DNA from 3 places in the Arthrobacter sp. TJ-263 genome. Region 1 is predicted to be linked to each of the others. Evidence: riboswitches for the same ligand, from Rfam matches in the RefSeq annotation. Region 1 holds a riboswitch; each other region holds the start of a gene.
The links. Region 1 has a riboswitch for cyclic di-AMP ahead of AC4D2F_RS03625 (C40 family peptidase). Riboswitches for the same ligand answer to the same signal wherever they lie in the genome.
Positions count from the first base shown of each region.

Region 2: it holds a riboswitch for cyclic di-AMP, as region 1 does, so the genes downstream of both, AC4D2F_RS13970 (NlpC/P60 family protein) here and AC4D2F_RS03625 (C40 family peptidase) in region 1, are expected to answer to the same signal.
Region 3: it holds a riboswitch for cyclic di-AMP, as region 1 does, so the genes downstream of both, AC4D2F_RS15050 (C40 family peptidase) here and AC4D2F_RS03625 (C40 family peptidase) in region 1, are expected to answer to the same signal.

Region 1 covers NZ_JBZCNE010000001.1:764,623-774,853, reverse strand. Annotated here, with positions in the region: gene AC4D2F_RS03655 (aminotransferase class I/II-fold pyridoxal phosphate-dependent enzyme) at 1-59, opposite strand, end outside; gene coaD (pantetheine-phosphate adenylyltransferase) at 138-608, shown strand; gene AC4D2F_RS03645 (YceD family protein) at 833-1,399, shown strand; gene rpmF (50S ribosomal protein L32) at 1,402-1,605, shown strand; gene rnc (ribonuclease III) at 1,679-2,422, shown strand; gene mutM (bifunctional DNA-formamidopyrimidine glycosylase/DNA-(apurinic or apyrimidinic site) lyase) at 2,423-3,385, shown strand; cyclic di-AMP (ydaO/yuaA leader) riboswitch at 3,496-3,703, shown strand; gene AC4D2F_RS03625 (C40 family peptidase) at 3,706-4,548, shown strand; gene AC4D2F_RS03620 (NAD-dependent epimerase/dehydratase family protein) at 4,703-5,668, opposite strand; gene AC4D2F_RS03615 (alpha/beta fold hydrolase) at 5,665-8,286, opposite strand; gene AC4D2F_RS03610 (3-oxoacyl-ACP synthase III) at 8,280-9,305, opposite strand; gene smc (chromosome segregation protein SMC) at 9,536-10,231, shown strand, end outside.
Region 2 covers NZ_JBZCNE010000002.1:736,463-746,693, forward strand. Annotated here, with positions in the region: gene AC4D2F_RS13925 (amino acid ABC transporter substrate-binding protein) at 1-262, shown strand, start outside; gene AC4D2F_RS13930 (amino acid ABC transporter permease) at 315-974, shown strand; gene AC4D2F_RS13935 (amino acid ABC transporter ATP-binding protein) at 961-1,752, shown strand; gene fdhD (formate dehydrogenase accessory sulfurtransferase FdhD) at 1,830-2,657, opposite strand; gene AC4D2F_RS13945 (molybdopterin molybdotransferase MoeA) at 2,751-4,028, opposite strand; gene AC4D2F_RS13950 (DUF6457 domain-containing protein) at 4,025-4,309, opposite strand; gene mobA (molybdenum cofactor guanylyltransferase) at 4,327-4,947, opposite strand; gene AC4D2F_RS13960 (HNH endonuclease) at 4,944-5,441, opposite strand; gene AC4D2F_RS13965 (NlpC/P60 family protein) at 5,662-6,585, opposite strand; gene AC4D2F_RS13970 (NlpC/P60 family protein) at 6,612-7,520, opposite strand; cyclic di-AMP (ydaO/yuaA leader) riboswitch at 7,525-7,692, opposite strand; gene AC4D2F_RS13975 (iron-dependent transcriptional repressor DtxR) at 7,825-8,523, opposite strand; gene serC (phosphoserine transaminase) at 8,774-9,898, shown strand; gene AC4D2F_RS13985 (MFS transporter) at 9,968-10,231, opposite strand, start outside.
Region 3 covers NZ_JBZCNE010000003.1:205,119-215,349, reverse strand. Annotated here, with positions in the region: gene mmsB (multiple monosaccharide ABC transporter permease) at 1-651, shown strand, start outside; gene AC4D2F_RS15075 (RNA polymerase sigma factor) at 864-1,418, shown strand; gene AC4D2F_RS15070 (hypothetical protein) at 1,415-2,659, shown strand; gene AC4D2F_RS15065 (CoA-binding protein) at 2,656-3,168, opposite strand; gene AC4D2F_RS15060 (O-acetylhomoserine aminocarboxypropyltransferase/cysteine synthase family protein) at 3,165-4,544, opposite strand; SAM riboswitch class I at 4,636-4,739, opposite strand; gene AC4D2F_RS15055 (hypothetical protein) at 4,824-5,054, shown strand; cyclic di-AMP (ydaO/yuaA leader) riboswitch at 5,175-5,355, shown strand; gene AC4D2F_RS15050 (C40 family peptidase) at 5,361-6,284, shown strand; gene acs (acetate--CoA ligase) at 6,374-8,320, opposite strand; gene AC4D2F_RS15040 (ABC transporter permease) at 8,326-9,198, opposite strand; gene AC4D2F_RS15035 (aliphatic sulfonate ABC transporter substrate-binding protein) at 9,195-10,231, opposite strand, start outside.

The DNA.
Region 1 (10,231 bases):
CGCATCCACGGCGCCCCGCCGATACCCCGCGGGGAAGGAGTCTGAGCGTCTGTCGTCATCCCACCAGTATCACCGCTCCCACCGCCGGGGGCCCGCCCGGTCCGCCGAGGAACCCCGGGACTGGGTACCGTGGGGGGATGAGCCGCGCCGTCTGCCCCGGATCCTTCGACCCCCTCCACAATGGCCACCTCGAGGTCATCAGCCGTGCCGCGCGGCTGTTCGACGAGGTGATCGTCGCGGTCTCGACGAACTACGCGAAGACGTACCGCTTCGCCCTCGATCAGCGCATGGCCTTCTGCGCGGAAAGCCTGGCGCACCTGCCCGGGGTGACGGTGCTCCCGATGGGTGAGGGCCTGCTCGCGGACTTCTGCCGGGAGCACGGGGCCGGCGCCCTCGTGAAGGGGCTGCGGTCCGGCCTCGACTTCGACTACGAACTCCCCATGGCCACCATGAACCGTCACCTGGCCGACATCGACACCGTGTTCCTGCCGACGGACACCGAGTTCGCGCACGTCTCCTCGACCCTCCTGAAGGAGGTGGCGTCACTCGGCGGGGACGTCACGCCCTTCGTCCCGGACGCGGTGAACAAGCACCTGCGGACGTCCTGATCCCGGCCCGCGGGCCCGGTCCTCAGACGGGGCGGGCGCAGGCCGGCCGCCGTGCGCAGGACCCGCGGGAGGCGTCGACGCCGTGCAGGGGGCGGGGATTCGGACATCACGGTCCGAGCCTAGACGTCCCGCCCGTTTTGGGCCTGCCCGCCGGATCAGGCTAGGATGGTACGTCGGTCATATGTTCTACAGGAGTCACCATTAAAAGCGATCTCAGTTCGCCTTTGACTTTCAGTGTCAAGGATCTCGGGCGCAGTCCGGGAAGCATGCGGACAATCGAAGAACATGCACCGGTACCCAAGGATTTCGGCGTAGCCCTGATCGGAGTGCAGGAGGGTTCCGACATGGAACTGGATCTGCGCTTCGAATCGGTGCACGAGGGAATCCTGGTATCGGGAACGGCGAACGTCGAAGTAACCGGCGAGTGCGGCCGGTGCCTGGAGCCACTGCGGTTCGACCGCGACGTGGAGATCCAGGAGCTCTTCTTCTACAGCGACTCCGCGTCGCTGTCGGTGGAAGAGGAAGAAGAACAGCACAGGGTGGAGAACGATTCGGTCGATCTGGAACCCGTGTTGAGGGATGCTGTGGTTACGTCACTGCCATTCCAGCCGGTGTGCCGGGAGGATTGCCAAGGTCTGTGCTCCGAATGCGGAGCCCGGCTCAATGATGATCCTGACCACCACCATGAAGTTTTGGATCCTCGCTGGTCAGCCCTCGCCGGGCTGACGGGCACCGCCGCCGAGCAGAACGCGGCACCCAAGTCAGAGTCAGACGAGAAGGAAGAGAGTTAGCCGTGGCTGTCCCGAAACGGAAAATGTCCCGCGCGAATACCCGCGCACGCCGGTCCCAGTGGAAGGCAACCGCCCCCAAGCTGGTCAAGACCCTCGAGAACGGCCGCGTCACCTACAGCCTCGCCCACCAGGCCAAGGTTGTCACCGACTCCGCCGGCACCCCGCTGTTCCTCGAGTACAAGGGCCGCAAGGTAGCCGACGTCTGACAACGGACCCGCGCCGCAGGGCAGGTCTCGAGCCTGCCGGCGCCCGTCCGATGCTGGATCGGTTGATGCAGTTGTGAAGAATACGGAAGACCTCACGAAGCGTCTCGGTGTCGATATCGATGCCGGGACGCTTCGTCTTGCCCTCACGCACCGCTCCTACGCCTACGAGAAGGGCGGGATCCCGACGAACGAGCGCCTGGAGTTTCTCGGCGACTCGGTGCTCGGGCTGGCGGTCACCGACGCGCTGTACCGGGACCACCCGGATCTGTCCGAGGGGGACCTCGCGAAGAGGCGCTCAGCCGTCGTCAGCACGAAGGCACTCGCGGGGGTGGCCCGCACCCTGGACCTCGGCAGCTACGTGCTGCTGGGCCAGGGGGAGAAGCTGACGAACGGGCGGGACAAGGCCTCGATCCTGGCGGACACCATGGAGGCCGTCATCGGGGCCGCCTACCTCAGCCACGGCATCGAGACGGCCCGCGCCATGGTCATGCGGCTCATCGGACCGCTGCTGCGCGATGCGGCGGTGCTCGGTGAGGGGACCGACTGGAAGACCCGCATCCAGGAGACCGCGGCCGGTCGGCGGCTCGGGACGATCGACTACCGGGTCGACGGGACGGGACCCGATCACGCCCGGACGTTCACGGCCCGCCTGCTGATCGGTGGCATTGAGTACGGCTCCGGGTGCGGGAACTCCAAGAAGGAAGCCGAGCAGGCGGCCGCGGCCGAGTCCTGGAAGACGCTCGCGGTGCCCCTGGACCCCCTGCCGCCCGGCCCCGCCGACAGCACCGGCACCACCGCGGTGCCCGACGGACCCTGAGTGCCTGAACTCCCCGAGGTCGAGGTCGTCCGACGGGGCCTCGCACGCTGGGTGGCGGGCCGCACCATCGGATCCGTGGACGTCCTGGATCCCCGATCCCTCCGGCGGCACGTCGACGGCGTCGAGGACTTCGTGGGCACCCTCGAGGGTGCCCGCGTCAGCGACGTCGTGCGCCGGGGGAAGTTCCTGTGGATGATCCTCGAGGACGCGGCCCGACCCGGTGATCGCCCGCACGTCGCACTGATGGCGCACCTCGGGATGAGCGGGCAACTCCTCGTCGAGGAACCCGACGCCCCCCTCGAGAAGCACCTGAAGGTCCGCCTCGCGCTCTCCCCGGCGGTCGACGACGACGGCGCCGCCCTGCCGGGCGAGCTGCGGTTCGTCGACCAGCGGATCTTCGGCGGGATGTTCGTCGCGGAGCTGGAGCCGACACCGGACGGCCTGCCCGGCGGGCTCGGCGCCTCCGACCTGCCACTCGTTCCCCACCAGGCTGCGCACATCGCGCGCGATCCCCTCGACCCCGGATTTTCCACGGATGCCTTCCACGAACGCCTCCGCGGGCGCAGGACGGGCCTGAAACGGGCCCTGCTCGACCAGGGGCTCATCTCCGGGATCGGCAACATCTACGCCGACGAGGCGCTCTGGGCGGCCGGATTCCACTACGCGCGCCCCACGGACACCATGCGCCGGCCCGACACCCGGCGCATCGTCGACGCCGTCACCTCCGTGATGGAACGGGCGCTGGCGGCCGGTGGCACCAGCTTCGACTCCCTGTACGTCAACGTGAACGGTGCATCGGGCTACTTCGCGCGCGATCTGGAGGCCTACGGGCGGGAGGGCCGGCCATGCCGCCGCTGCGCGTCCGAGGGGCGGACCACGCTGCTGCGCCGCGAATCGTTCATGAACAGGTCGTCCTACCTGTGCCCGATCTGCCAGCCGCGCCCGCGCAAAGCACGGTTCTGATCCGTTAGGCAGAAAAAGGTGATATTCGCCTCGTGATCTAAATGTGACAACAGGTATTACCAACCGGTACGGTTAGTCTCGCGTCCGATCCACAACGGATGGGCGCCCATCCTCACACTGCCTAACCCTGTCGATGAGGACGGACCGTTCGCACTACACATTCGACAGGGGCGGGGGAACCACTAGCGGACCCGATCACGGGTCCTAGGGGTAAAGACACGCGCAGACCAGCGCTGGGGGCGATGGTCTGTAGCAAGCGTGTCCGGATGTCCCATCCGAACCCGACAGCTAACTTCGCAGGCATTGGGAAAGGCATCAACATGTCCAAGAGCAATTTCGCGCGCCACCGGGCCGTCCCCACGCGCATCAACCCCTTCATCACGGCATCCCGCGCCGTCTCCGCAAGCGCCTCCGTCGCCGGCAAGCCTGCCGCCGCCGTCGCCGTCGCTTCGGGCATCATGTTCGGCGCATCGCTTCCCGCGAACGCCGCAGGCGAGATCAGCACCCAGCCGGCCGCAGCCTCCACTGCTGCCGCAGGCACCCACACCGTGCAGGCCGGCGATACCCTCGGGTCCATCGCGGCGATGCACGGACTGAGCGTCGACAGCCTCTTCGCGGCGAACGGACTCGGCTCCGCCTCGGTGATCTACCCCGGCCAGTCGATCTCCCTCGGCGGTTCCGCTGCTCCCGCGCAGTACTCCGTGCAGTCGGCATCGATCGTCGCCGTGCCTGCCGCGGCCCCCGCCGCGGCCCCCGCCGCAGCGCCTGCCGCTGCTCCGGCAGCGACCCCCGCAGTCAGCTTCCAGTCCACCCCGTCGATCACCCCTGTGGGTAACGGCGGCGTCGTCGGAGCGGCGATGCAGGGCGTCGGCTCGGGCTACGTGTATGGCGGGACCTCCTTCGGTGCCTGGGACTGCTCGGCCTTCGTGCAGTGGGCCTACGCCCAGAACGGCGTCAACCTGCCGCGCACCACCTGGGCCCAGTTCGCTGCCATGACGCCCACCAGCAACCCCCAGCCGGGTGACCTGGTGAGCCAGAACGGTGGCAGCCACGTGGGGATCTACCTCGGCAACGGCCAGATGGTCAGCGCCCTGAACCCCTCGCAGGGCACCGTGGTCCACTCGGTCAACGCCATGTCCGTGGATGGTTACTACACCCGCTAATTGAGCCGCCGGCCGTACGGCCGGCGCCACCAGTGAGACGGTCGGAAGGACGGGATGCATCACGCATCCCGTCCTTCCGCGTATCCGGTGGGAGCACGTCGTGCACGTGGGGTGGGTGGTCGACGGCGACACCCGCGCACTCAGGCGGAGAGCCTCAGCGGTAGTACGCCGCCAGGCGCTCGAGCCCTTCATCGACGCTCACGGACGGGCGCCAGTCGAGCACGCTGCGCGTATCCCGCTGGTCGAACCAGTGCGCGGTCGAGAGCTGTTCCGCCAGGAAGCGGGTCATGGGAGGCTCGTCCGTCCTGCCGAGCCGCAGCCAGGCCCGTTCGATCACGGATCCCGCGCCGCGAGCCAGTGCTCCCGGGACGGACCAGGCGGGTGGCTCCACGCCGCCTGCGCGGCAGATCCCGCCGAGCAGTTCGGCGATGGGGCGCGGCTCGCCGTTGGTGACGACGAGGGCCCGGCCCTGCGCCGCATCCATGCGCCGCAGGCACGCGACGATGGCCGAGGCCGCATTGTCCACGTAGGTCGTGTCGATCAGGGCCGTGCCGCCGTCGAGCAGGGGCAGGCGTCCGTGCCGTGCGCGCTCGATCACGCGTTCCACCAGCTGGGTGTCGCCGGGGCCCCACACGATGTGCGGCCGCACCGCGGCGACGCGGAACGCCGGCGTCGAGCGACCCAGGGCGAGCAGCTCGGCCGCGGCCTTGGTCCGGGCGTAGTCCCCGCGCGCGTGCGCCGGGTCCGCGGGGCCGGCGGGAGCACCGACGAGCGAGGAGCCGGCGTGTGCCACGGACGGCGAGGACACGTGGACGACGTCGGTGACCCCGGCCGCATGGGCGGCGTCCAGCAGGATCCGGGTCCCGTCGATGTTGGTGCGGTCGAACTCGGCGGAAGCCCCGGTGAAGGAGACCTTCGCCGCCAGGTGGATCACGGCGCGGCAGTCCTGGACCGCTGAGGCGACGGCGTCCGGATCGGTGATCGAGCCCAGGACGTCCTGCGCGCCGGACACGGAGGATGGCCGGCGCTGGAGGCACCGGACCTCCTCCCCGGAGGCGACGAGGTGTTCGGCGACGGCGCGCCCCAGCATCCCGCTCGCACCGGTGACGAGGACCGTCACAGGGACCCCGCGCGGGCACCGGAGAGGAACCGGCTGCACCACTGCGCGATGCGCGTGCGGTCGATCTTCGCGTTGTGCCGGATGTCCACCGGGAGGGAGGGAACGGCGACGACCGCGGCGAGGCCGACACCGTGCCTCAGCGCGGCAGCCCGTGCCGCCTCCGTGAGCGGAGCATCCGCCAGGGCCGGGCGCCGTCCTGCGGCGTCCGTCTCGAGGACCGCGACGACGGCCTGGGTGCCGGCGGGTCCGACGCCCACGAGGGCAGCCAGCCGGACGCCGTCGATCGTCTCCAGCGACTGCTCCAGGGCGACGGGCGTCAGGACGCCGGAGGCCGCCGTGATGATGTGGCCGAGCCGGCCCTCGACCCACAGGCGCCCCTCGGCGTCGAAGTGGCCGACGTCGCCGGTCCGGTGCCACGGGGGAGTCCGCGCGGACTCGCGCTGCGTCCTCCACAGCCGGAAGTAGCGGTCCTTGACGTGGGGGGCGTCGACGAGGATCTCGCCGGTCCGCCCGGGCGCCGTCGTCGCCTCGCCCGTCGCCGCACCGTCGTCGTCGAGCGGACTGACGGCGACGCGGGCGCCGTGCACGGGGAGGCCGACGCACACCCCGCCGCCGGCGCCGTCGAGCCCGTCCCGCGCGTCAGCCGACGCGCGACGGATGCCCGCGAGGTCGATGTCCGCGACGAGGAGGGATTCCGTCATGCCGTAGGGCGTGTGCAGGGCGGCCGACGGCACGAGGTCCTGGACGGCTTCGAGGAGCGGGACGGGGATCGGCGCTCCGGCCGAGAGCAGCAGGGAGATCCGGCCGAGGGCCGTCCTGCCCACGTCGGTGAGCGCACCGGCGGTGGCGAGCACGTTGCGCAGGGCGGCCGGTGAGGCGAAGACGACGGTCGCGTCGATCGCGGCCGCGGCGTCGGACAGCGCCTGCGCGGTCAGCGTCCTGGGGGCCGTGACGTCCATGGCCGGGGTGACGGAGGTGGCCCCGAGTGCCGGGCCGAGCAGCGCGAACGGCGCGAAGCCCGCGACGAGCGAGGCACCCTCGCCGAGGCCGAGGGTCGCCGCGACGGCGTCCCGCATGGCGGAGAGCTGCCGGTGCGTGTAGACGACGCCCTTCGCGGGGCCCGTGGAGCCCGAGGTGAAGAGGATGGCGGCGTCGGCGTCGGCGGCGGGCGCCTCCACGGCGGACCGGGCCGGGCGTGCGGCGCGCAGGTCGTTGAGCGAGGCCTCCACGCGCAGTGCCCTGCGCCTGGCCGGGGACAGGGGAGCGGCACTGATGCGCCGTCCGGGCCACCCGAAGGCGCGGGCCGCGACCAGGGCGCGTTCGATGCCGATGACGACGTCGGGCGCCGACCCCTTCACGGCACGGCTGAGTCCACGGGCGCCGAGGCCGGCGTCGGCGACGACGATCACGGCACCGATGCGCAGGCAGGCGTAGATGAGCACGGTCAGATCCACGCCGGGCGGGACGAGGAGGCTCACGCGGCTGCCGGGACCGTAGCCGAGCGCGGTCAGGCCGGCGGCGACGGCGGCGACGTCGTCGTCGAGCTCCCGCCAGGACAGGGTCCGGGGCGGGCCGGAGGGCTTCATCTCCGCGACGGCGGTCCGTGCGGCGTCCGGCCCGGCGGCCAGGTCGGTGAGCCGCCGGCCGAGCGGGACGTAGGGCGCATCATCGCGCGGCGGGACGTCAACACGGGGCGCGGGGTGCCCGACCGACCGTTCGGCCAGCCACTGCAGGGCCGTCGACGCCGTGTCGACGTCCTCCTGCACGAGATGGCCCGCATGCTCGAAGCGGTGGACGTCGGCCCGGGGGAGCCGGCGAGCGAGGTCCTCCAGGTAGGGGTCCGAGAAGATCGGGTCGTGCGGTCCCCACATCATGAGCACGGGGACGTCCAGGCTGCGGATGCCCTCGGCCGTCGCGGTCAGGGCCGGGTAGCTGGGATGCGACGGATCCGCGGGGATGTCCGAGACGAAGTGCGCGATGCCCTGGCGGTCGGCGGCGGTGCGGTACGGGTCCCGGAAGGCGCGGCGCACGTCCGGGGCGAGGGCGGGCCGGGCGAGGGCGAGGGTCACGTCGAGGAACGCGCTCGTGGTCCGGGTGCCGAGGCCGTGGACGCCCGGGGCGAGGGCGAGCCTGAGCGGTGCGGGGATGCGACGGTCCGCGTCCTGGTGGATGGCGGTGTTCGTGAGGACGACGCCGGCCAGGTCCTCCCGGTTCCGGTCGGCGTAGCCGAGGCTGACCACGCCGCCCCAGTCGTGCCCCACGGTGACCACGGGACCGGTGAGCCCGACGGCGGCCGCGAAGTCCTCGAGGTCGGTGATGCGGTCGGCCAGCCGCCGGAACACGCCCGTCCGCTCGGAGTAGCCCATGTCGAGCTGGTCCACGGCGACGACGCGCCAGCCCGCGGCGCGGCCGGCCGCCAGGTAGGTCCGCCACAGGTAGGACCAGGTGGGATTGCCGTGGACGCAGAGCAGTGTCCCCCGGACCGTGCTGTCGGCGAGGTCGGCGCCGTTGTCGAGGTAGTGCCAGCGATGACTGGTGCCGGGGCGGTCCGCCCCGCTGGTCGAGGGCACGTCGATGTACGTCGACCAGGAGGGGTCGACGCCGGGGAGTGCTACCACGCAATCTCCATCATCGACGTGTTCAGTCCGGACCCCACGCCGAGGCACAGGACGCGGTCCCCGGATCTCAGGGACGAGGCTTCCTGGGCGAGGGTCATGGGCAGGGACGCAGGCCCGACGTTGCCCCAGTGCGGGAAGGTGATCGGCACCCGATCGCGCTCGAGGTCGACGGCCTTGATGATCGCGTTGGTATAGGAATTGGAGACCTGGTGGGTGACGTAGCGGTCCATGGAGTCCCACGCCCAGCCGTCCGCCTGCGCCTCGTGCCACGCGGTGACCACGAGGTCCAGGCCGCCTTCGAGCAGGCCCTTGGTGTCGGTGTACATGCCGTCGATCCCGCCGACGCAGAGTTCGTGGTGCTCGGTCCCGGCGCGGGAGACGCCGCCGAGGATCCGGTGCGAGCCCGGGTGCAGATCCGCGGGGCCGAGGACGGCGGCGGCCGCCCCGGAACCGAGCGTGAGGGTCGCGAATTCGCTGAGGAAGTCCTGGCGCGTCGAGTCCTCCCGGTTGAGCCGCCGGAAGGTGGCTTCCTGGGTCTTCTGGGCGTCCTCGCCCGCGACGATCAGCGCGTACTTGATCTGCCCCGAGTCGATCATGTTCGCCGCGAGGGTCATGCCGTTGACGAACCCGAGGCAGGCGTTGGCCAGGTCGAAGTTCATGGCCGAGGAGGGGAGGCCGAGCGAGTGGTGGATCTTCACGGCGACGGACGGCTCGAGGTTGCGCCGCGTCACCGAGGTGTTGATGAGGAGGCCCACCTCGCCCGGCTCGATGCCCGCCTCGGCCATCGCCTTGGCGCCGGCCTCGATGGCGGCGTCGTCGAAGTCGGAGCCGGGAGACCACCACCGGCGTTCGGTGACGCCCGCGACGCGCTCGAGGAGCCGCTTGGAGAGGCGCAGCCTCTTCAGGCTGGGGGCGAGCCGTTCGTCGAACTCTGCGGAACTGACGACTACCGGCGCCTCCACAGTCGTGACGGCGAGCAAGGCCGTGTTGTCATGTCGGAAGGTCGCGTTACCGGTCAAATTTCCTGCCTCGTCAACTGATAGCGCCGGTCTGTGGCCGGGAAGGACCCACGAATGGGTCAGCCTGGACGCCTTCGGATACTGCTGAAACTTTCGTAAGCCTACTTGGTAATACTGCGGCGGTCATTCCGGAGGCGTCCGGGACGGACGTCCTGGCTACCTGCTACCGATACCGTCGGTGTACTCCGGTAGATTAGGTAGGTCCTACCCCATCTGGAGAGCCTGCCACCGTGCATCTGAAGAGTCTAACCGTGCGAGGGTTCAAGTCTTTCGCCTCGGCAACCACCTTCGACTTCGAGCCGGGCGTCACCGCCGTCGTCGGCCCCAACGGGTCAGGCAAGTCGAACGTCGTCGACGCGCTGGCGTGGGTCATGGGCGAGCAGGGGGCCAAGACGCTCCGCGGCGGCCGGATGGAGGACGTCATCTTCGCCGGGACGACCGGCCGGGCCCCGCTCGGGCGCGCCCAGGTGTCGCTCACCATCGACAACGCCGACGGCGCCCTGCCCATCGAGTACGCCGAGGTGACGATCTCCCGCACGCTCTTCCGGGCGGGCGGCTCCGAGTACGCCATCAACGGCAGGAGCTGCCGCCTCCTCGACATCCAGGAGCTCCTCTCCGACTCCGGGCTGGGCCGCGAGATGCACGTCATCGTCGGCCAGGGCCAGCTGGACAAGGTGCTGCATGCCACACCCGAGGAACGGCGGGGCTTCATCGAGGAGGCCGCGGGGATCCTCAAGCACCGCCGCCGGCGCGAGAAGACCGTGCGGAAGCTCGACGCGATGGAGACGAACCTCGCACGGCTGTCCGATCTCACGGGGGAGCTGCGCCGCCAGCTCACCCCGCTCGGGAAGCAGGCCGAGGTCGCCCGGCGGGCCCAGCAGGTGCAGTTCGCGGTACGGGACGCGCGGTCGCGCCTGCTCGCCGAC
Region 2 (10,231 bases), on a different contig from region 1:
GTCCGTGACCCTCCTCGAGCAGGGCCGCGTGGACGCCACGATCAACGACGAGCTGACCTACCTGGACTACCAGAACACCACCGGGAACGAGGGCATCAAGATCGCGGCCACCACCGACGAGTCCTCCCAGAGCGCCGTCGCCGTCCGCAAGGGCAGCCCCGAGCTGGTGGATGCCATCGACACCGCGCTCGAGGAGCTGCGCGCCGACGGGACCCTCGCGGAGATCTCCGGGAAGTACTTCGGCTCCGACGTCAGCCAGTGATTCCGGCACCACGGTCTCCGCGGCGGGCCGCACCGGCCCGGGGCGCTGACTGATGGACTGGGAGCTGCTACGCACGTCCTTCTGGCCCTTGCTCTCCGGGGGCCTGACGGGGACCATCCCGCTCTCGCTGGCGTCCTTCGCGATCGGACTCGCCCTCGCCCTCGTCGTCGCGCTCATGCGCATCAGCGGCCAGCCCGTCCTGTCCGGGATCGCCCGCTTCTACGTGTCGGTCATCCGGGGCACCCCGCTGCTGGTGCAGCTGTTCGTGATCTTCTACGGGCTGCCGTCCATCGGCCTGACCATCGATCCGTGGCCGAGCGCGGTCATCGCGTTCTCCCTCAACGTCGCGGGGTATGCCGCCGAGATCCTGCGCGCCGCCATCCTGTCCGTACCCAAGGGCCAGTGGGAGGCGGGCCACACCATCGGGATGTCCCGCACGCTCACCCTGCGGCGGGTCATCCTGCCGCAGGCGGCGCGCGTCTCCGTTCCACCGCTGTCCAACACGTTCATCAGCCTCGTCAAGGACACTTCCCTGGCGTCGCTGATACTCGTGACGGAGCTCTTCCGCGAGGCCGAGCAGATCGCCGCCTTCTCCCAGCAGTTCATGCTGGTCTACCTCGAGGCCGCCGCGATCTACTGGGTGTTCTGCCTCGTCCTGTCCAGCGGCCAGTCCGTGCTCGAGAAGCGATTGGATCGATATGTTGCCCGCTGATCCCCTGCGTCCGCCCGCCGCGGAGGGCCCCCTGCTGCAGGTCACGGACCTGCAGAAGTCCTTCGGGACCAACCGGGTGCTCTCCTCGATCGACCTGCAGATCGACAGCGGGCAGGTCGTGGCCCTCGTGGGCCCGTCCGGATCGGGCAAGACCACCGTGCTGCGCTGCCTGAACGGGCTCGAGACGCCCGACGCCGGCGTGGTCGCCTTCCGCGGAGGTCCGTCGGTTGATTTCGGGGCGAAGGTCCCGAAGAAGGAGGCCCTGTCGCTGCGCGACCGCAGCGCCATGGTCTTCCAGAACTACAACCTGTTCCCGCACATGACCGTGCTGGAGAACATCATCGAGGGCCCCGTGCAGGTGCAGGAACGGCCTCGGAAGGAGGCGGTCGCGGACGCGGAGCGGCTGCTCGCGCGCGTGGGCCTCACGGAGAAGCGGGACGACCACCCCTTCAACCTGTCCGGCGGGCAGCAGCAGCGTGTCGGGATCGTGCGGGCGCTGGCGCTGCAGCCGGACCTGCTCCTGTTCGACGAGCCGACGTCGGCCCTGGACCCCGAACTGGTCGGCGAGGTGCTCGCCGTCATCAAGGAACTCGCCGAGGAGAAGTGGACCATGGTGATCGTGACCCATGAGCTGGCCTTCGCCCGCGAGGTCGCGGACGAGGTCGTCTTCATGGACGGCGGGGTCGTCGTCGAGCACGGGCATCCCGACCAGGTGCTGCGCCGTCCCCGCGAGGAGCGCACGCGCCGCTTCGTGCAGCGCCTGCTCAACCCCTTCTAGGCGACTTGCAGGGCAGCCGGCTGCCCGAGCGCCGGTTGCCCGGTCAGGCCGCCCGGCCGGCTGCCCGAGCAGGCCGGTCAGGCCGCGATGCGCTCCGGGTGCGAGTAGCAGTTCAGCGTGGTGCCGCGGCTGAAGCCCACGAGCGTCAGCCCGGCGTCTTCCGCGAGGTCCGCCGCCAGCGACGACGGCGCGCTCACGGCCGCGAGGACCGGGATGCCCGCGAGCTGCGCCTTCTGCACGAGTTCGAAGGACGCCCGTCCGGAGACCTGCAGGATCATCCCCCGCAGCGGCAGCATGCCCTCGCGCAGGGCCCAGCCCACCACCTTGTCGACGGCGTTGTGCCGCCCCACGTCCTCCCGGAGGCACAAGAGCTCCCCTTCGGCGGAGAAGAGCCCCGCAGCGTGCACACCGCCCGTGCGGTCGAACAGCTTCTGGCTCTCGCGCAGGCGGTCCGGCAGGGAGGCCAGGATCCCGAGGTCCACGGGCGACGCGTCGGTGTGCAGGTCGAACCGCGAGGACTTCCGGACCGCGTCGATGGACGCCGTGCCGCAGATCCCGCACGAGCTCGAGGTGTAGACGTGGCGCTCCATGGCCGTGTCCGGCAGTTCGACACCGGGCCGGAGCTGGGCCTCCACCACGTTGAAGGTCTGCTGCCCGTTGTCGTCCACGCCCGCGCAGTACCGCAGGCTCGGCAGCTGGCCCGGCTCCCAGACCACACCCTCCGAGACGAGGAAGCCCGCCACGAGGTCGAAGTCATCGCCCGGCGTGCGCATCGTCACGGTGAAGGCCCTCCCGTCGAGGCGGATCTCCAGCGGCTCCTCCCCCGCGAGCACGTCCTCGCGACGGCCCGTCTGCGCTCCCACCCGGAACTTGGTGATGCGGCGGCGCTGCGTGACCCGGTTCATTCGGACTCCTTACCTCGGCCCCGGACGAGGTCAGTCGACCCCGGGCACTATCTGGTGTGTCGGCTTCGACACAGAAACGTGGACGCCGTTGGGCTACGTCCGTGGACCCGCGGGTGGTGACCACGGCAGCGACAGGGCCTGCACCGCATCGCCGGCCCCGCAGCCCTCCGCGGGGACCACCATCACGCCGTCGGCTGCGGCGAGCCCACGGAGCATCCCGGAACGCTGGTGCGTACTCGGCACGGCCTGCCCGGACTCCATCCGGTAGGGCACCAGGCGGCTCCTCCCCGGCAGGGGTTCGAAGGCGTCGGCCGTCACCACCGGTGACGGCTCGTCCAGGGACGAACCGCGCAGGCCCGCGAGCAGGGGCCCGGCAACCGTGATCATCGCCATCATCGCGGCCAGCGGGTTGCCGGGGAGCCCCACGAGGAAGCGCCCGTCGGGTAGCCGTGCGAGCAGCGTCGGGTGCCCGGGCCGCATGGCGATGCCGTCGATGATCATCTCCGCCCCGACCTCCATGAGTGCCCGGCGGATGTGGTCGGCCATGGAGCTGCCGGTCCCGCCCGTCGTGATGAGTACGTCGCCGGACGCCCGGGCGAGGGAGAACTCGTCGGTGGGTTCGGCGCTGATGGCCGCCACGACGTCGTCGAGGTCGTCCTTCGCACGGCCCGACACGTCGACGTGCCCGCCCAGCATCGCGACGAAGCCGGGCAGCTGGGGACCGAAGGTGTCACGCACCTGGCCCGCGTGCGGCAGCCCGTGCTCGATCACCTCGTCACCGGTCATCAGCAGCGACACGCGCGGTGCCCGCAGGACGGCGAGCGTGTCATGGCCACAGACCGCCGCGAGGGCGATCTGGGCGGGGTTGAGGACGACGCCGGCGGGGATTGCCAGGGAGCCCTCCTCCGCCTCCTCACCGGCGGGCCTGACATGCTCGCCGGGCGACGGCTCGTCGGGGCGCGCGGACCCGTTGCGGTTCAGCGTGCCCCCGCGGACCGCGCCGTGCTCGGTGCGGAGGATGCCGACGGCGTTCTGGGGCACCACACCGCCCGTGAGGATGAAGGTCGCCTCGCCAGGCGCGAGCGAGACCTCCCCGGAATCGCTGTGCGGGGTCGCCCTGCCCCGCGGGTGGTCCTCCGGTTCGGGGCGGCTCACGAGCGTCCACGGCGGTTCGCCGTTGACCGCCCAGCCGTCCATCGCGGACGACGCATAGTGGGGGATGGACTGCAGGGCGTGTACCGGCTCCGCGAGGGTCTGCCCGAGCGCGTCGGCGAGGGGCACGGTCTGGAACGGCAGGGGGCGCCCGGCACCGTAGGCCAGGGTACGGGCCGTCGCCCAGTCGACATTCGTTGCTGCGCCGCCCTCGATCATGCGGTGCCGCCTTCCGCCGCGGCCTCCGCGCACAGGGCGTCGGCGACCCCCAGGGCCGAGCGCATGGCCACGTCCTCGTCGGCCTGCCCGCTGCCGACGGCGAGACCGGCGGCGTAGCCCACCACGAACGTCGTCAGGGGCGCGGCAGGGCGCACCACGCCGTGGGCCGCCTTGCCGGCCAGGCCGAGGACGGCGTCGATGTCCACATCCGTCCCGTCGATCTCGAAGGCGGCGAGCAGCCGTTCGGTCCATTCGTGCAGCAGCTTCTGGCGATCGTCCATGAGCCCTCCGGGAGGTTCTAGGGGACGTCGACTCCCAGTACCCTCGCATCAGCCCAGGTGTCGACGTCGTGCGTTGTGCCCGGCGGAACCGGGACAGGTCTGGTCCTCACACTAGCAAGGAGGCTGCGCATCGACAGGTTGTCGGCTGTCCCGGTAGCGAGGATCGCGTCCACGGCGGCCGCCAGATCGTCGCTCCGGTAGAGCGCCGCGAGCGGCTGGGCGCGGCCCCCGTCCACGGCCACGAGCGATGCGTCCTCGTCGGCGGCGGCCTCGGCGAGCAGCACGTCGACGAGCTCGGCGACGCGCGGCATGTCACAGGCGACGACGGCGCACCAGGGCGCCCGTCGGCGGCCCGCCCCCGTCCGGAACCCGGCCACGAGGGCGGCTGCGGGTCCGGTGAAGGCCGGCTCCTCACGCACGAACGACGGCGCACCCGGCATCGCGCGCCCGCCGTCGGCCCGGGGGTCGGGCCCCACGACCACCATCTGCCCGGCGTCGGCGAGCGCGGCGCACGTCCGCTCCAGCAGGGTCACTCCCTCCACGACCAGCCCGGCTTTCGGGACACCGCCGAGGCGGGAGGACCGCCCCCCGGCGAGGATCACGGCGTCGAACCGAGGGCGGTCCCCTCCGGTCCTCACGCGGCGGTCTCCGTGAGGAACTCGCTCCACTGCGGCGCGGGCCTCTCCAGTTCGCGGATCTGCCACTGGGGTCCGCGGGGCGGGCGCGGGACGACCCTCAGGGTCCAGCCGAGGCTGGCGAGGGTCTTGTTCCCCTTGGCGTTGTTGCATCTCAGGCAGCAGGCCACGAGGTTCTCCCAGGTGTCGCCGCCGCCCCTCGACCTCGGCATCACGTGGTCGATGGTGGACGCCGCCTTCCCGCAGTAGGCGCACAGGTGGTTGTCACGGCGCAGTACTCCTCGCCTCGTCGCCGCGAAGTCCTGGCGATAGGGGACCTTCACGTATCTGTTGAGCAGGATCACCGAGGGCCTTCCGAAGACGTCCGCAGGACCGACCACCGGGTCGTCGTCCTCTGCCACGACGCTCGCCTTCCCCGTCAGGACAAGGACCAGCGCCCGGCGGAAGGTGACGACCGCCAGCGGTTCATATCCTGCATTCAGAACGAGAGTGCGCATGCGCCTTGCCCCATTGCTGACCTGGTCCCGCAACCGGTTGCTGTCCCGGGCATCGGGAGAAGTGCTTCGGATGGACACTGCAAGGGTAAGCCGCACCCGGCCGTCCGCGGAACGCCGGGTCGGCGATGTGCGGGCTCCTGCTTCTGCTACCTCCGGTGGGAGCCGAACGGCAGGAGGACCGGCACGTGTGCCGGTCCTCCTGCATCCACAGCCGTTCGGGTCAGCCGCCCACGCGGATGTACACGCCGCCGGAGCCGAGCTCGGCCGGAGCGATGACCGTGGTGTTGCCGTTGAATCCGCCGTGGACGGCCTGGCCGCCGCCGATGTACACCGCGATGTGGGCCTTGCCCATGCCGCCGTCGGCGTAGTAGATCAGGTCACCGGGGATGGCCTCGCCGGCACTCACCGTGCGGCCGAGGGACAGGTACCCGGCCGGCCAGCCGTGGAAGTTGATCCCGGCCGCGGCGAGGGAGTTGCTTGCGAGGCGCGTGCAGTCCTGCATGACGCCGAGCTGGCCCTTGGCCGCGGCGGCGATGGTCGCTGCCACACCGGAGGAGGGTGCGGGCGCCGGAGCCGGTGCCGGTGCCGGTGCCGGTGCGGGTGCGGGTGCGGGCGCCGGAGCACCCGCCGCCGCGCGTGTCTCCGCGACGGGCGCGGCCGGCGCTTCGATCGGGGCTGCCACAGCGGGAGCCATGACGGCAGCAGGTGCTGCGACAGCAGGCGCCACGGCCACGGGGGCTTCGACAACCGGCGCCTCAGCGACGGGTGCCTCGACGACGGGAGCCTCGACAGGAGCCTTCTCGACGACGGGGGCCTTCTCGACGACGACCGGCTTGGCCTTCACCTTGACCGGGGTCATGGCGAAGGACACGACGGTCTTGTCCGAGGCGACGACGGGCGCGCGGGAGGAGGTCAGGGCGACGGTGGACGCCCGGACCTCACGCTGGGGCTTGAGGTCCGCCGCGTTGGCAGCGACCCCGCTGGTCAGGACGAGCCCGGAGGCCGCCGCGAAGACGGCCGCCTGTCGGCCCATCCCGCCCGCCTGGGTGGACACGGTCCGTGCGAGGACGGCGAAGGCCGCAGCGTTGCCGGCGTCGTCGCGGTGGCGGGCGGGGGCAGGGCGGAAGGACATGAGTGATGACATGAGGGTGTTCTCCGAGTGTGGGGGGGCTAGCGGACGCGGACGAAGCCGGCGCCGGGAAGGTCTGAGAGGTTGTGCAGGCCGGTGTTCATGCCGTTGAGGCCGCCACTGACGACCTGGCCGTTCCCGACGTAGATCGCGACATGGCCGCCCGTGATCACGAGGTCACCGGGAGCGGGCGATCCGACGACGGCGCCGAACTGGAAGAACTGGCCGGGAGCGAGGTCGCCCACGGACTTGCCGACCGAGCGCAGGGCCTTCTCGACCATGGCGGTGCAGTCCTGCGCGACGCCGATCTGCGAGTACGCCGAACCGACCAGGCCGGCGGCGACGCCGGAGGACGGGGCGGGAGCCGGCCTCCGGGCGGCGGGCACCGCAGCGACGGGGGCCGGCGCGCCCACGGCAGCGGGAGCGACGGCAGCGGGGGCTGCGACGACGGGAGCGACGGCAGCCGGGGCAGCGGGGGCCGGTGCGACCACGGCAACGGGGGCGACGGCGGCGGTCGGTGCCACCACGGGAGCAGCCTCGACCGGGGCGACGGCGGCAGCGGGCGGGGCCGGGACGGCGACCGGCGGAACCTCCACGGGAGCCTCCTCGATGGCCGGGGCCTCGACGGGGGCTGCCTCGACGGGCTTCGGGGCGGCCTCCACCTCGACGGCGACGCGGTCGAAGGACACCGTCGCCGTGGCCGGCACGGTGACCGCGGCCGTCACCACACGATCGATGCCCAGGGTCGCGGAGGACTGCACCTCGCGCTCTGCCCCTGCGGTCCCGTGGGCCGGCAGACCGGCGGTGAGGACGAGGCCTGACGCTGCGACGATGACGGCGGCCTGGCGACCGACGGATCCGGCATTGGATGCGACGGCGGCGGACAGACCGGTCAGCGGACTGATGTTCCGGGGCGCGCGGTGGCGGCCCGGCGAAGAGCTGATGGACACGTTGGAGACCTCTCCCAACGCCTGCGAGGTGAGCTGTCGGATTCGGATGGGAGTCACCCGGCCGCTGCGTGAACAGCGACTTAACCCCAAGGATCTCTTCTCAGAGACCCAGAATTGGTTCCCCCGCCTCTGCCATGCGATGGTGCGGACGAACCTCCGGCAATGGCAGAGCTAGGCGATTTGCAGGAGGGTGCTGGATCCAGAGCGAGCCCGGCACATTTCGAACGCTACAACACACCACGAGATATGTCACATTCCGATCACGGAACGGTGTGTTTCTGGTGACGAAGGTCTCGGGAGGCGGTCAGTCCCCGACGGAGACGAAGACGTGCGAGGCGACCTCGGGCGGCAGTTCGAGGGCACCTTCGACACCGGGGACGCGCACGGAGACGTACCCTCCCACCGATTCGAGACTGAGCCGTGCGCCCGGGCGCAGCCCGCCCTCGTCGAGCTGGGTGAGGAGTTCGGGGTCCACCTGGATGGGTTCGGCGAGGCGCGCGAGCGTGACCAGGCTGCCGGGCGTGTAAGTGGCCATCGCGGACAGCAGCGTGACCACGCCGTCCGTGAACAGCTCCGATTCCACGCCGCCGATGGCCGCCAGGCCGGGGATAGGGTTGCCGTAGGGAGAGTCCGAGGGCTTGCCGAGGAGCTCGTACAGTCGGCGCTCCACGCGCTCGCTCATGACGTGCTCCCAGCGGCACGCCTCGTCGTGCACGTATGCCCAGTCGAGTCCGATCACGTCGCTCAGGAGGCGCTCCGCGAGACGGTGCTTCCTCATCACGCCGGTGGCGCGGCGCCGGCCGGTCTCGGTGAGCTCGAGGTGCCTGTCACCGGAGACGACCACGAGGCCGTCGCGTTCCATCCGGCCGATGGTCTGGGACACGGTGGGGCCGGAGTGGCGCAGCCGCTCGGCGATGCGCGCACGGAGCGCGACGATGTTCTCTTCCTCGAGCTCAAGGATGGTCCGCAGGTACATCTCGGTGGTGTCGATGAGGTCCGTCATGCGGTTCAGCTCCTTGGTGCGGTGCGGGTGCGCGGCTGGACTGCCTCACGCCGGTGAGGGGTGCGGCCATCGGCCCGGTTCCGCCCCACGCCTCCCAAGGTTAACGCATGGCATCACGGGCCCGGCAATCCTGGGGCCGGCCGTGCCCGGGCTGCCGAAGCGTCCTCCCCGGGGGCGTTAACAAATGGAGGGCCATCGGCCGCTGGGGCAGAATTGAGGTCTGCACCCCCGTCCCAGAGTTGGAGCCCCCTTGAGCGAATCATCCCGCATCCCCGCACACCTCCTCCCCTCGGACGGCCGCTTCGGTGCAGGTCCGTCGAAGGTCCGGAGCGGTCAGGTCGACGCCCTCGTCGCGGCCGGCACCTCCCTCCTGGGGACCTCCCACCGCCAGGCCCCGGTCCGCGACCTCGTGGGGCGCGTCCGCGAAGGGCTCCGCGCCTTCTTCGCCGCCCCCGACGGGTACGAGGTGGTCCTCGGTGTGGGCGGCTCGACGGCCTTCTGGGACGTCGCCACGTTCGGGCTCGTCGACCGGAAGGCCCAGCACCTCTCCTTCGGGGAGTTCGGTTCCAAGTTCGCGTCCGCCACGAACAAGGCACCGTTCCTCGACGCCTCCAGCGTCCTCACGAGTGAGCCGGGCACCCGGCCGGAGGCGGCGGCGGAGGCCGGCGTCGATGTCTATGCCTGGCCGCAGAACGAGACCTCCACCGGCGTTGCAGCACCCGTCCGGCGGGTCGAGGGCGCCGACGACGGAGCCCTCGTCGTCGTCGATGCCACCTCCGCAGCGGGCGGGCTCGACGTCGACGTCTCCCAGGCGGACGTCTACTACTTCGCGCCGCAGAAGAACTTCGCCTCGGACGGCGGCCTGTGGCTCGGCCTGTTCTCCCCCGCCGCGCTGGAGCGCGCGGCGCGCATCGCCGCCGGCGACCGCTGGATCCCGGATTTCCTCGACCTGCAGACGGCCATCGACAACTCGCGCCTCAACCAGACCTACAACACGCCGTCGCTCTCGACGCTCGTGACGCTGGAGGCCCAGGTGCAGTGGCTCAATGCGCAGGGTGGCCTGCCCTTCGCGGCGGCCCGGACGGCGGACTCGGCGGGGCGGCTGTACCGCTGGGCGGAGGCCTCCCCCGTGGCGCGCCCCTACGTGACCCGTCCCGAGGACCGCTCGAACGTGATCGTCACGGTGGACTTCGACGAGGCGGTGGACGCGGCCCGGATCGCCGCCATCCTGCGCGCCAACGGGGTCGTCGACGTCGAGCCGTACCGGAAGCTGGGGCGCAACCAGCTCCGCGTGGCCACCTTCGTGGCCATCGAGCCCGACGACGTCTCGGCCCTCATCGGCTGCATCGACCACGTGGTCGAGAACCTCCTGTAGGTCCGTACATCCGGGGATCCGGTCCGCCGCGCCGACCCCCGCAGTCGGGCCTGCTCCGCGGTGACCCCCCTACGGCGTGGGGTCGGACGCTCCGGCCTCGTGGTCGATGCGCAGGCGCCTCGGCGCCGAGCGGTCGTAGCGCAGCCGCACGTCGTGGTAACGCCATGCCCAGAAGATTCCCACCCCGGCGGCGATCAGCCCGGACGCCGCCGCGACCCCGAGGCTCCACCGCGGGCCGAACATGTCCGAGACCCACCCCACCACCGGCGCTCCGAGCGGCGTCCCCCCGAGGAAGATGGCGAAGTACAGGGCCATGACGCGCCCGCGCATGGC
Region 3 (10,231 bases), on a different contig from region 1:
GGCCTCGGCCTCATCGCCACGATGCTCCTCGTCGTCACGCAGCTGCGCGGCCGGGCCACCCGTGCCCGGCTCAAGCTCGAGGACGAGCCGGCGGCGTGGTTCTTCACCAAGCTCGCGTTCATCGCGGTCATGATCCTCGGACTGACCTACCTGCTGGCCGGTTCGCGCAGCGGGACGCCGATCGTCCTCGTGGTGCTCGGCGTGCTGATCGTCGCGTACAGCGCCGTGATGAACAACAGTGTCTTCGGCCGCCACATCTACGCCCGGGGCGGCAACCTCCAGGCCGCGCAGTTGTCCGGTGTCGACACCAAGCGGATCGATCTCATGCTGTTCGTCAACATGGGCGTGCTGGCTGCACTGGCCGGGCTCATCTTCACCGGCCGCCTCAACTCGGCCGGCCCGGGTGCGGGCAACCTGTTCGAGCTCGACGCCATCGCGGCGGCGTTCATCGGCGGCGCCGCCGTGACGGGCGGCGTCGGAACGGTCATCGGGGCCATCACCGGCGGCCTGATCATGGGTGTGCTGAACAACGGCATGTCCCTGCTCGGGGTGGGGATCGACGTCCAGCAGTTCATCAAGGGCATGGTGCTGCTGCTCGCCGTCGGGTTCGACGTGTTCAACAAGCGGCGCGCCTCGAACGCCCTGAAATAGGGCCCGGACAGGAATCCGGGAAAAGAACGGGACGGGCGTAACTTTCCCCGCCCCCCGGTCGATTACCCCAATGGAAGTGCCGCACCGAGGCTTATCCCCCAACGGGCCTCGGTGCGGCCTTTTGTGCACGTGGACGAAGGGGCTCCGCCCCGGCCGGGAGGCGACGGTTACGATGGTGACGCCGTCCCACCCGAACAAGGACTCGATGAAACGTGGTCTCAACGCTGCCTGATGATGCGCTGAGCCGCGCGCAGGCGGGGGAGCCGGCGGCGCTGTCGCTGATCTATCAGGCGCTGGGCCCAGCTGTCCTGGGGTACTTCGTGGGGCGCAGGTCGGAGGACCCGGAGGCCCTCACCCAGGAAGTCTTCCTCGCGGTCTTCTCCAGGCTGGACTCGGTCACCGGAGGGCTGCCGGGGCTGCGAACGTTCACCTTCTCCGTCGCCCATGCGCGCCATGTGGACGAGGTGCGGAAGAGGACACGGGCGCCGGTCCTGGTGGGTTACGAGGCCGACGGCGACACCCGGACCACCGACTCCGCGGAGGCGGTGGTGCTCGGCACCCTCGACGCCGGCGGTGCAGGGGAATTGCTCGAGCAGCTCAGCGCCGAACAGCGCGACGTCATCCTCCTGCGCATCGTCGCCGAGCTGCCGATCGACCAGGTCGCGGAAATCCTCGGGAGGTCGACAGGATCGGTCAAGCAGCTGCAGCGGCGGGGGCTGCTCAAGCTGAAGGAACTTGTTCGACCCAATGAATCGGAAGCGCTATGACTGGACGTGAGACGCCGTCGCCGGACGTCGTGCTGCATCTCCTCGACGAGGCCGGCATCGCCGAGGAGCCCGCCCTCGTGCGTGCCCTGGAGGCCATCGGGGAGCTCGGCGCGGGCCCCGCGCCGGAGGTCGCCGCCGAGCTCGCCCAGCTGATGGCCGACGGCGGCAAGGCTCCGTCGGACCGCCGCACCAAGCGGCGCATCACCTTCATCGGCGGTGCGCTGGCCGTGTCCATGGGCGTCGGCATGTCCGGCGTCGCGGCCGGCACCTTCCACCTCGCGGACGGCCTCACCGAGGCCGTGGAGTCGGTAGCGCGCTTCAGCATCCGGGAGAGTGCCGACCGGGCGGATCTCCTTCCCGACGCACGGGCGGGGCAGGACGACGGCGGGGGTCACGGCGTCGTGGCCCCGTCCACGGGCACCCCGGCCCGCTCCCTCGTGGAGTTGGTCCCAGCGCCGTCGGCTGCAGGAGAGGCGGACAGGGCGGCCGATACCGGTTCCTCCGCGGCAGGCGCCGGTCCGTCCGTGGCGGAGGCCGCGCCGCTCGTTCCGGTGGACACGGCGCCGTCCGTCCCGGTGGGGGCCGCGCCGTCCGTTCCCGTACGGGCTGTGCCGGCTGCTGCCGTTCCGACACCTGCCGCGGTCCCACCCGCGGCAGTCCCTCCTGCCCGTCAGGCGCCCCCCGGAGCGGCTCCCCCTGCCGCTGTCCCACCCCCTGCGGCGTCACCCGTGGCACCGACCGGATCCGCGCCCGGGCCCGAGCGCCGCGCGGTGCCCCGAAGTCACGGTGGGGGAGGCCACGGTCCGGGGACCCCGGTCCTCGGGAACGGGACGTCGGGCGATCCGGTGCCCGGGACCGGGACGGCGGACGGCCAGGTCTCCGGGAATGGAACGGCGAACGGTCAGGGTCACGAGATCCGGCAGCCGCGGCAGGCGCGGGTGGAGACTCCGGTCGGTCCTGGGGCCGATCCGCAGGCTGAGGTCGGCTCGTCCGCAGAGGCACGGGCGATCTCCGCGCCGCCCAGCAGGGCCTGGCTCCTCGCGCCCGGCGGCGGTCCTGGGCATGTCCCGTCCGCGGGGACCTCCGGAGCGGCGGTGGAACCCGTCGCGGAGCCGTGGGCGTCCGAGTCCGCCACGGATGTGGCCGCAGCAGTGCACCCCGCAGTGCACCCCGCCGCGGATGAGCCCGCTGCCGGGCAGCCCGACCGGACGGATCCGCCGGAGGTCCCGGCCCTCCGCTAGGAGGTGATCTGCCGCTTCGAGGAGATGACGCCGGTGTTGAAGCCGGCGAGGTTGAGCCCGCCGTGGAAGCGCGCGTGCTCGATCTTGAGGCACCGGTCCATCACCACGTCCAGGCCGGCCGCTTCGGCCTCGCGTGCGACGTCCTCGTGCCACGATCCCAGCTGCAGCCAGAGCGTCTTCGCGCCGACGTCGAGCGTCTCCTGCAGCACCGAGGGCAGGTCGTCGTGCTTGCGGAACACATCGACGACGTCGGGCACCTCGGGCAGGTCCTTCAGCGATGCATAGGCCGGCCGGCCGAGGATCTCCTTCGCCACCGGGTTGACGAAGTACAGGCGGTAGGGGGAGGAGGACTGCAGGTAGGTCGCCACGAAGTAGGACGCCCGCGAGGGCTTGTCCGAGGCCCCGACGATCGCGACCGACCGAGCGTGCCTCAGCAGGTTCAGCCGTTCGGGCGCCGTCGGCCCTTCCCAGGTCCGTCCAGGTGTCGCGTTGCCGGTGCCGCCGCTCATGCTCCCACTCCCACTGCCCGCGTCGCCGATGCGTCGTCGTCGTTCTCTCCGGCCGCTTCCTGCGGCAGGTCCTCGAAGGAGGCGTCGGCGGCGTTCACCGCGATGTCCAGGGCCTGGTCCAGGTCCCAGAGGATGTCCTCGAGGTCCTCCAGGCCCACGGAGATGCGCACGAGGTCCTCGGGGACGCCCGCCGCTGCGAGCTGCTCGGCCGAGAGCTGCTGGTGCGTCGTCGAGCCCGGATGGATCACGAGGGTGCGGGAGTCGCCCACGTTCGCGAGGTGCGAGGCGAGCTGCAGGGACTCGATGAACTTCTGTCCCGCCTTGCGCCCGCCCCTGATGCCGAAGCTGAACACGGAGCCGGGGCCCTGCGGAAGGTAGGTCTTCGCCCGCTCATGATGCGCGTGGGTGGGGAGCCCGGCGTAGTTGACGTACTCCACCCGCGGGTCGGCCTGCAGCCACTCCGCGACGGCCAGGGCGTTCTCGAGGTGTTCGTCCAGGCGCTGCGCGAGGGTCTCGACCCCCTGGAGGAGCTGGAACGCGGACATCGGCGAGAGGGAGGGCCCGATGTCGCGGAGCTGCTCGGTGCGCAGCTTGGTCAGGAACCCGTATTCCCCGAAGTTCGCCCACCACTGGATGTTGCCATAGGAGGGCACGGGTTCGGTCATCATGGGGAATTTGCCGTTGCCCCAGTCGAAGCGGCCGCTCTCCACGATCACGCCGCCGAGCGTGGTGCCGTGCCCGCCGATGAATTTGGTGGCCGAATGGATGACGATGTCCGCGCCGTGCTCGATGGGGCGCACCAGGTAGGGCGTGCTCAGCGTGGAGTCGACGATGAACGGGATGCCGGCGTCGTGGGCGACCTTCGCGAGGCCTGCGAGGTCGGCGATCTCGCCGGAGGGGTTCGCGATCACCTCGGCGTAGACCGCCTTGGTGTTGTCCCGGAGGGCGGCCGCGTAGTCCGCGGGGTCCGTCCCGGGGACGAAGGTGGTCTCGATGCCGAACCGGCGCAGGGTGACGTCGAGCTGGGTGACCGTGCCGCCGTACAGCTGGGAGGCGGCGACGATGTGGTCCCCGGCCTGGCAGAGCGCCGCGAAGGTGATGAACTCCGCGCTCATGCCCGACGCCGTCGCCACGGCCCCGATCCCGCCCTCGAGGGAGGCGATGCGCTCCTCGAACGCCGCGACCGTCGGATTGCCGATCCGCGAGTAGATGTTGCCGTACTTCTGCAGGGCGAAGAGGTTCGCGGCGTCGTTGGTGTCCTTGAACACGAACGAGGTCGTCTGGTAGATGGGGACGGCCCGGGCCCCGTGGGTGGCGTCGGGAGTGCCGCCGGCGTGGAGTGCACGCGTGCGGAAACCGAAGGAACGTTCTGCCATCAGGCACCTGCCTTGCTGGGTTCGGATGCTGCGAGGGGGATTTCGGGGGCGACGTCGATGCCGAAGGCTGCTGTGGCTGCACTCATGGGTTCCTCCATCGTTCTGGCAGTAGCACCCTCATGCCGCCGCGCGACGCGGAGGCCAGGGTTGCTGCGGCGTCAGTGAGCCAGATCTCTCAGCCGCTCGGGATGGTCGGATCGAGTCTGACACCGGGCCGGTGCAGAACCAAACCATGTGTCCCCGTGTGAGGCAGGGGTTGCGGCGACCTAGGCTGGAGGGATGGAGGAATGGAGATCGGCAAGCCGGGCGCAGGACCGCAAGCTGTGGCAGACGCTCTGGTACGTCGGAGCCGCGCTGACGCTCACGCTGGCCAGCAGCATCCTGGTGGCCCTCGGCGGCCTTGGAACGGCGGCCACGGACTGGTTCTACATCCAGCAGGCGGTGCTGCTCACGCTCAGTGCAGCCGGGACGGTCTTCGCCCTCCGTCGCTGGCGGGAGCTGCGCGGCTGAGGAGCACTTCACCCCCCGTTACTCTAATGTGACAGAAGTGACTGCTGTTGGGTATGGTCAACATGTGCTTCCGCGACCGTGGGGCGCTCCTGGACGGAATGCCGAGCCCTGCCGTCGTCCCGGAATCGTTCGCAACCACGAAAGGCAGGGACGGGGGAACCACTAGTTCCACCGGGCGCGCAGGAGACCCTGCAGGCGCCCTCGGGGTTAAGTCGCACCACATCACCCACGGGTGATGTTCGCGGCCGGGTGACTCCCATCCGAACCCGACAGCTCACCCCGCAGGCATGGGAGAGGTATAGAACCATGTCACGAAACATTTCTTCAGCGCGCCACCGTGCCGACGTCGACGGCAGTCTCGCGCTGCAGGGCCTGTCCCGCGCCGCCAGGGCCCACACCACCGCCGTAGGCCGCCCCGTCGCCATCGCCGCCGTCACCTCGGGCCTCGCGCTCGGCGCCGTGGGCACCGCCCATGCCGGTGAGTACACCGAGCAGGGCGCGACGACGACCCCCGCGGTCGTTGCAGCCCCCGCAGCACAGGCTGCCCCCGCCGCGCAGACGGCTGTCGCCTCCCCGACGACGCACACCGTCGTCCCGGGTGACACGCTGGGCGCCGTCTCGGCACGCTACGGCGTGGACCTGACCGCGGTCCTCACGGCGAACGGCCTGTCCGTCGCATCGATCATCTTCCCGGGCGACATCATCACCATCCCGACGGGCGGCGCCGCTGCGGCCCCGGCCCGGACGGTCTCGGTGCCCGTGGCCGCTCCCCAGGCTGCGCCCGCGGCCGTCGTGGCTCCTGCTGCGCCTGTCCAGCAGGCCGCGGCCGTCGCCCCGGCTCCCGTCTCCACGGCTCCCGGCTCCGGCGTGTACCTGGCCTCCGCCAAGATCACCCCGGTCGCAGCCTCCGGTGGTACCGCGGGCACCCTCCTGGCCTCCGCCCGGTCCCAGCTCGCATCCGGTGCCGTCCAGGACTGCACCATCCTCGCGGAGAAGGCACTGCGCGCCGCAGGAATCCCCGTCGGCGACCTCGGCCCCTCGCAGTTCCTGCAGTTCGGCTCCACGGTGGCATCCCCCGCCCCGGGTGACCTCGTCGTCACCGGCGGCCACGTCGCGATCTACGCCGGCGGCGGCCAGGTCATCAGCAGCGGCATGAACGGGGCGAACCTCACCATGCAGCACTCCCTCTCCGACCTCCCGGGAGCCTCCTTCGTCCGGGTTGCTGGCTGACACCGGAGCGAACCACGCGCGGGAAGCGGCAGGTGCTTGGACGGGGCCCTGCCGCTTCCTTCTTTTAATGACCGCTGCCGGACGGTGCGTCAGCGGCGGGACAGCACGTCCTGGATCCCCGCGATGCACCCCTCGTTCTGCAGGGACGTGGTGTCCCCGAGCGGCGACCCCTCGTAGAGCTGCGTCAGCAGACGGCGCATGATCTTGCCGGAGCGCGTCTTCGGCACATCGGGCACGACGACGACGGCGGACGGCCGCGCGATCGGTCCGATCGCCGCCGCGACGTGGGCGCGGAGCGTCGAGGTGACGTCCGTGTCCGGATCCGTACCTCCGGCGAGGACCACGAAGGCCGCGATGGCATGGCCCGTCAGGGGATCGGGCACGGGGCATGCGCCGGCTTCGGTGACGAGGGGATGGGCCACGAGCGCCGATTCGATCTCGATCGTGGACAGGCGATGACCCGAGACGTTGATGACGTCGTCCACGCGGCCCAGGATCCAGGTGTCACCGTCGTCGTCGTACCGGGCGCCGTCGCCGGCCAGGAACCAGCCCTGCGCTGCGAACCTCCGCCAGTAGGAGTCGAGATACCGCTGCGGGTCTCCCCAGACGGTGCGCGCCATGGCCGGGCCGTGACGGTCCACCACGATCAGGCCCTGCACGCCCGGCGGGACGGGGTGGCCCTCCTCGTCGACGATGCGCGTGCTGACCCCGGGCAGTGCGCGGGCAGCGCAGCCCGGCTTGAAGTCCGCGTCGGTGGGGCTGGGGGAGAGCACCGTGGCGCCGGTCTCGGACTGCCACCAGGTGTCGACGACGGGCACCTCGTCGCGGCCGAGGTTCCGGCGGAACCAGCGCCACGCCTCGGGGTTGACCGCCTCGCCGACCGTGCCCAGCACGCGGATGCTCGAGAGGTCGTGGGAGGCGGGGACGCCGTCCGGGAACCAGCCCATGAGCGAGCGGACCAGGGTGGGCGCCGTGTAGTAGCTCGTGACGCCGTAGCGTTCGATGACCTCGAGGTGGCGTCCCGGATGGGGCGTGTTCGGCGTGCCCTCGTAGAGGACCTGCGTGGCGCCGTTGGAGAGCGGCCCGTACAGCTCGTAGGTGTGCGCGGTGACCCACGCGAGATCGGCGGTGCACCAGTGGACGTCCCGCTCCCGCAGGGCCGGGTCGGGGTTGCTGAAGAGGTGCTCGAAACTCCAGGACGCCTGCGTGAGGTACCCGCCCGAGGTGTGCACCAGGCCTTTGGGCTTTCCTGTGGTCCCGGACGTGTACATGATGAACAGCGGCGTCTCGGCGTCGAACGCCTCCGGCTCGTGGTGCTGTGAGGCGGTGTCGACGACGTCGTGCCACCAAACGTCGCGGCCCTCCGTCCAGCTGATGTCCGACCCCGTGCGGCGGACCACCAGGACGTGCTCGATGCTGTTGTCCCCGGCCACCGCGGCGTCGGCGTTGTCCTTCACGGACACGGCGACGCCCCGCCGGAACTGGCCGTCGGTGGTGACCAGGAGCTTGGCGCCCGTGTCCTCCACGCGGAAGCGGAGCGCCTCCGCGGAGAACCCGCCGAAGACCAGCGAGTGCACGGCGCCGATCCGCGCGCAGGCGAGCGTGACGACCACCGTCTCGACGAGGACCGGCAGGTAGACGACCACCCGGTCACCCGGTCCGATGCCCAGTGCCAGCAGCGCATTCGCGGCCCGCGACACGTCGTCCTGCAGGTCCGCATAGGTCACGGCGCGGCGGTCCCCGGGCTCACCCTCGAAGTGGAGGGCCACACGATCGCCGCGGCCGGCCCGGACATGCCGGTCCACGCAGTTCACGGCGACGTTCAGGGTGCCGCCGGCGAACCACTCGATGGCGGGGATGCTCAGCGTCCCGTCCCTCTGCGGCTCCGCCCGTTCGAAGGAGTGCACGGTGTGCCACGGTGCCTCCCACTCGAGCCTGGCTGCCTGCTCCGCCCAGAACGCGAGGCGCTCGGCCTCCTCCTGCGCGGTGGCGCCCGCCCCCGTCGCCGTGCCTGTGCCTGCCGTGCCTGCACTCACCGTGCTCACGCCCACCGACGCACCGCCCAGCGTTCGGCGACGCCGAGGAGCGCGTCCGTCGTCTTGCCGATCACGGCCAGCAGGATGATCGCGAGGATGATGCGGTCCACCCGGCCCGTCTGCTGGGAGTCCGTGAGCAGGAAGCCCAGGCCCATGGACGAAGCGATGAGCTCGGCGGCCACGAGGAACAACCAGGACTGCGCGAGCGCCAGCCGGAGGCCCGAGAACAGGGCGGGCACGACGGCGGGCAACTGTACCGTCGTGAGCAGGCGGATGCCGTTGAGCCCGAACGCCCGGGCGGCCTCGACGAGGTTGCGGTCGACGTGCCGCAGGCCGAGGTAGAGCGTGGTGAAGACGGGGAAGAAGGCGCCGATGCTGATCAACGTGACCTTCGAGTCCTCGTTGATGCCGATCCACAGCACGAGCAGCGGGACCCACGCCAGGGACGGGACGGCGCGCAGGGCTCCCACGGTCGGGGTGAGCAGGACGTCGGCGAGGCGGGAGAGGCCCAGGAGGGCGCCGGCCACCACGCCGAGCAGGGATCCGATGACGAAGCCGAGGACCACGCGCTGGGTGGAGATCAGGATGTGGGTGGCGAGCTGGCCGCGCTCGATGAGGTCGACGGCGGCCGCGAGGACCGACGCCGGCGAGGGGAGCTGCGACGGGCGGAAGAAACCCGACGCCGTGCTGAGGTGCCAGGCCAGCAGGATCAGTGCCGGGACGATGAGCCCGAGCAGGATGACGCCGGTACGCCGGACCGCCCTGCCCCGCCCCGCGTCGTTCTGTGCCTCGGGGCCTCCCAGCGGTGATCCCGCCGCGGAGAATCCGTCCCTGGTGATGGGAACCGCGCTGCCCCCGGTCAGATAGTCGGCACTCATGAATCGGAGCCGACGGATGCCGGATCGGCGTTCTCGACGAGCGAGGCGTCGAACAGGGAGTCGAGTGCTTCGTCGATCTGCTCCTGGCTCTGCACGTCACCGGTCTCCACGAACACGGGGCCGATCTTCTCCAGGACGCTGCGCTGGGCGTCGCCCGGGGCGGGATCGACGTCGAGGTTCGTGCGGTCGATGATGACCGACTCGGCGATCGTCGGGTCGATCGCGGCGACCTCGGCGAGGATGGCGGCCGTCTCCTCGGGATTCTCCTTCGCCCATTCCCGTGCCTTCTCGTAGGCGTCCACCACGGTCTGGGCGACGTCCGGCTTCTCCGTGAGGAAGTCCTCGGTGGCGTTGAGGAAGCCGTAGGTGTTGAAGTCGATGTCGCGGAAGAAGAGCTCCGCGCCGTCCTGCTCGGCGGCGGCCATGATCGGGTCCAGGCCGGACCAGGCGTCCACGGCGCCGCTGGCGAGGGCAGCCCGGCCGTCGGCGTGCTGCAGGTTCTCGATCGTGACCTCGGACTGGTCCACGCCCGCGGCCTCGAGCGCCTGCAGGAGGAAGAAGTACGGGTCCGTCCCGCGGGTCGCCGCGATGGACTTGCCGCGCAGGTCCTCGACGCTCGTGATACCGGAGTCGGGGAGCGTGACGAGGGCCGCCCACTCGGGCTGCGAGTAGATGTCGATGGCCTTGATCGGGGAGCCGTTGGAGCGGGCGAGCAGCGCGGCGGACCCGGCGGTGGAGCCGACGTCGATCGCCCCGGCGCGCAGTGCCTCGTTGGCCTTGTTCGACCCGGCGGACTGCACCCAGTTGACGGTGATGTCCTGGGCGGCGAGTTCCTCCTCGAGCCAGCCCTGCTCCTTGATGACGAGGCTCAGCGGGTTGTAGGTGGCGAAGTCGATGTTGAGCTCACCGCCCTGGGTGGCTCCGCCGTCGGCGGCCTGCGTGTCGGAGGCGTTCTCTCCCGCCAGGCAGCCGCTGAGGCTGAGCGAGAGGGCGGTGGCGAGGGCGAGGGTCGGCAGGAGGGCACGGCGGTTCA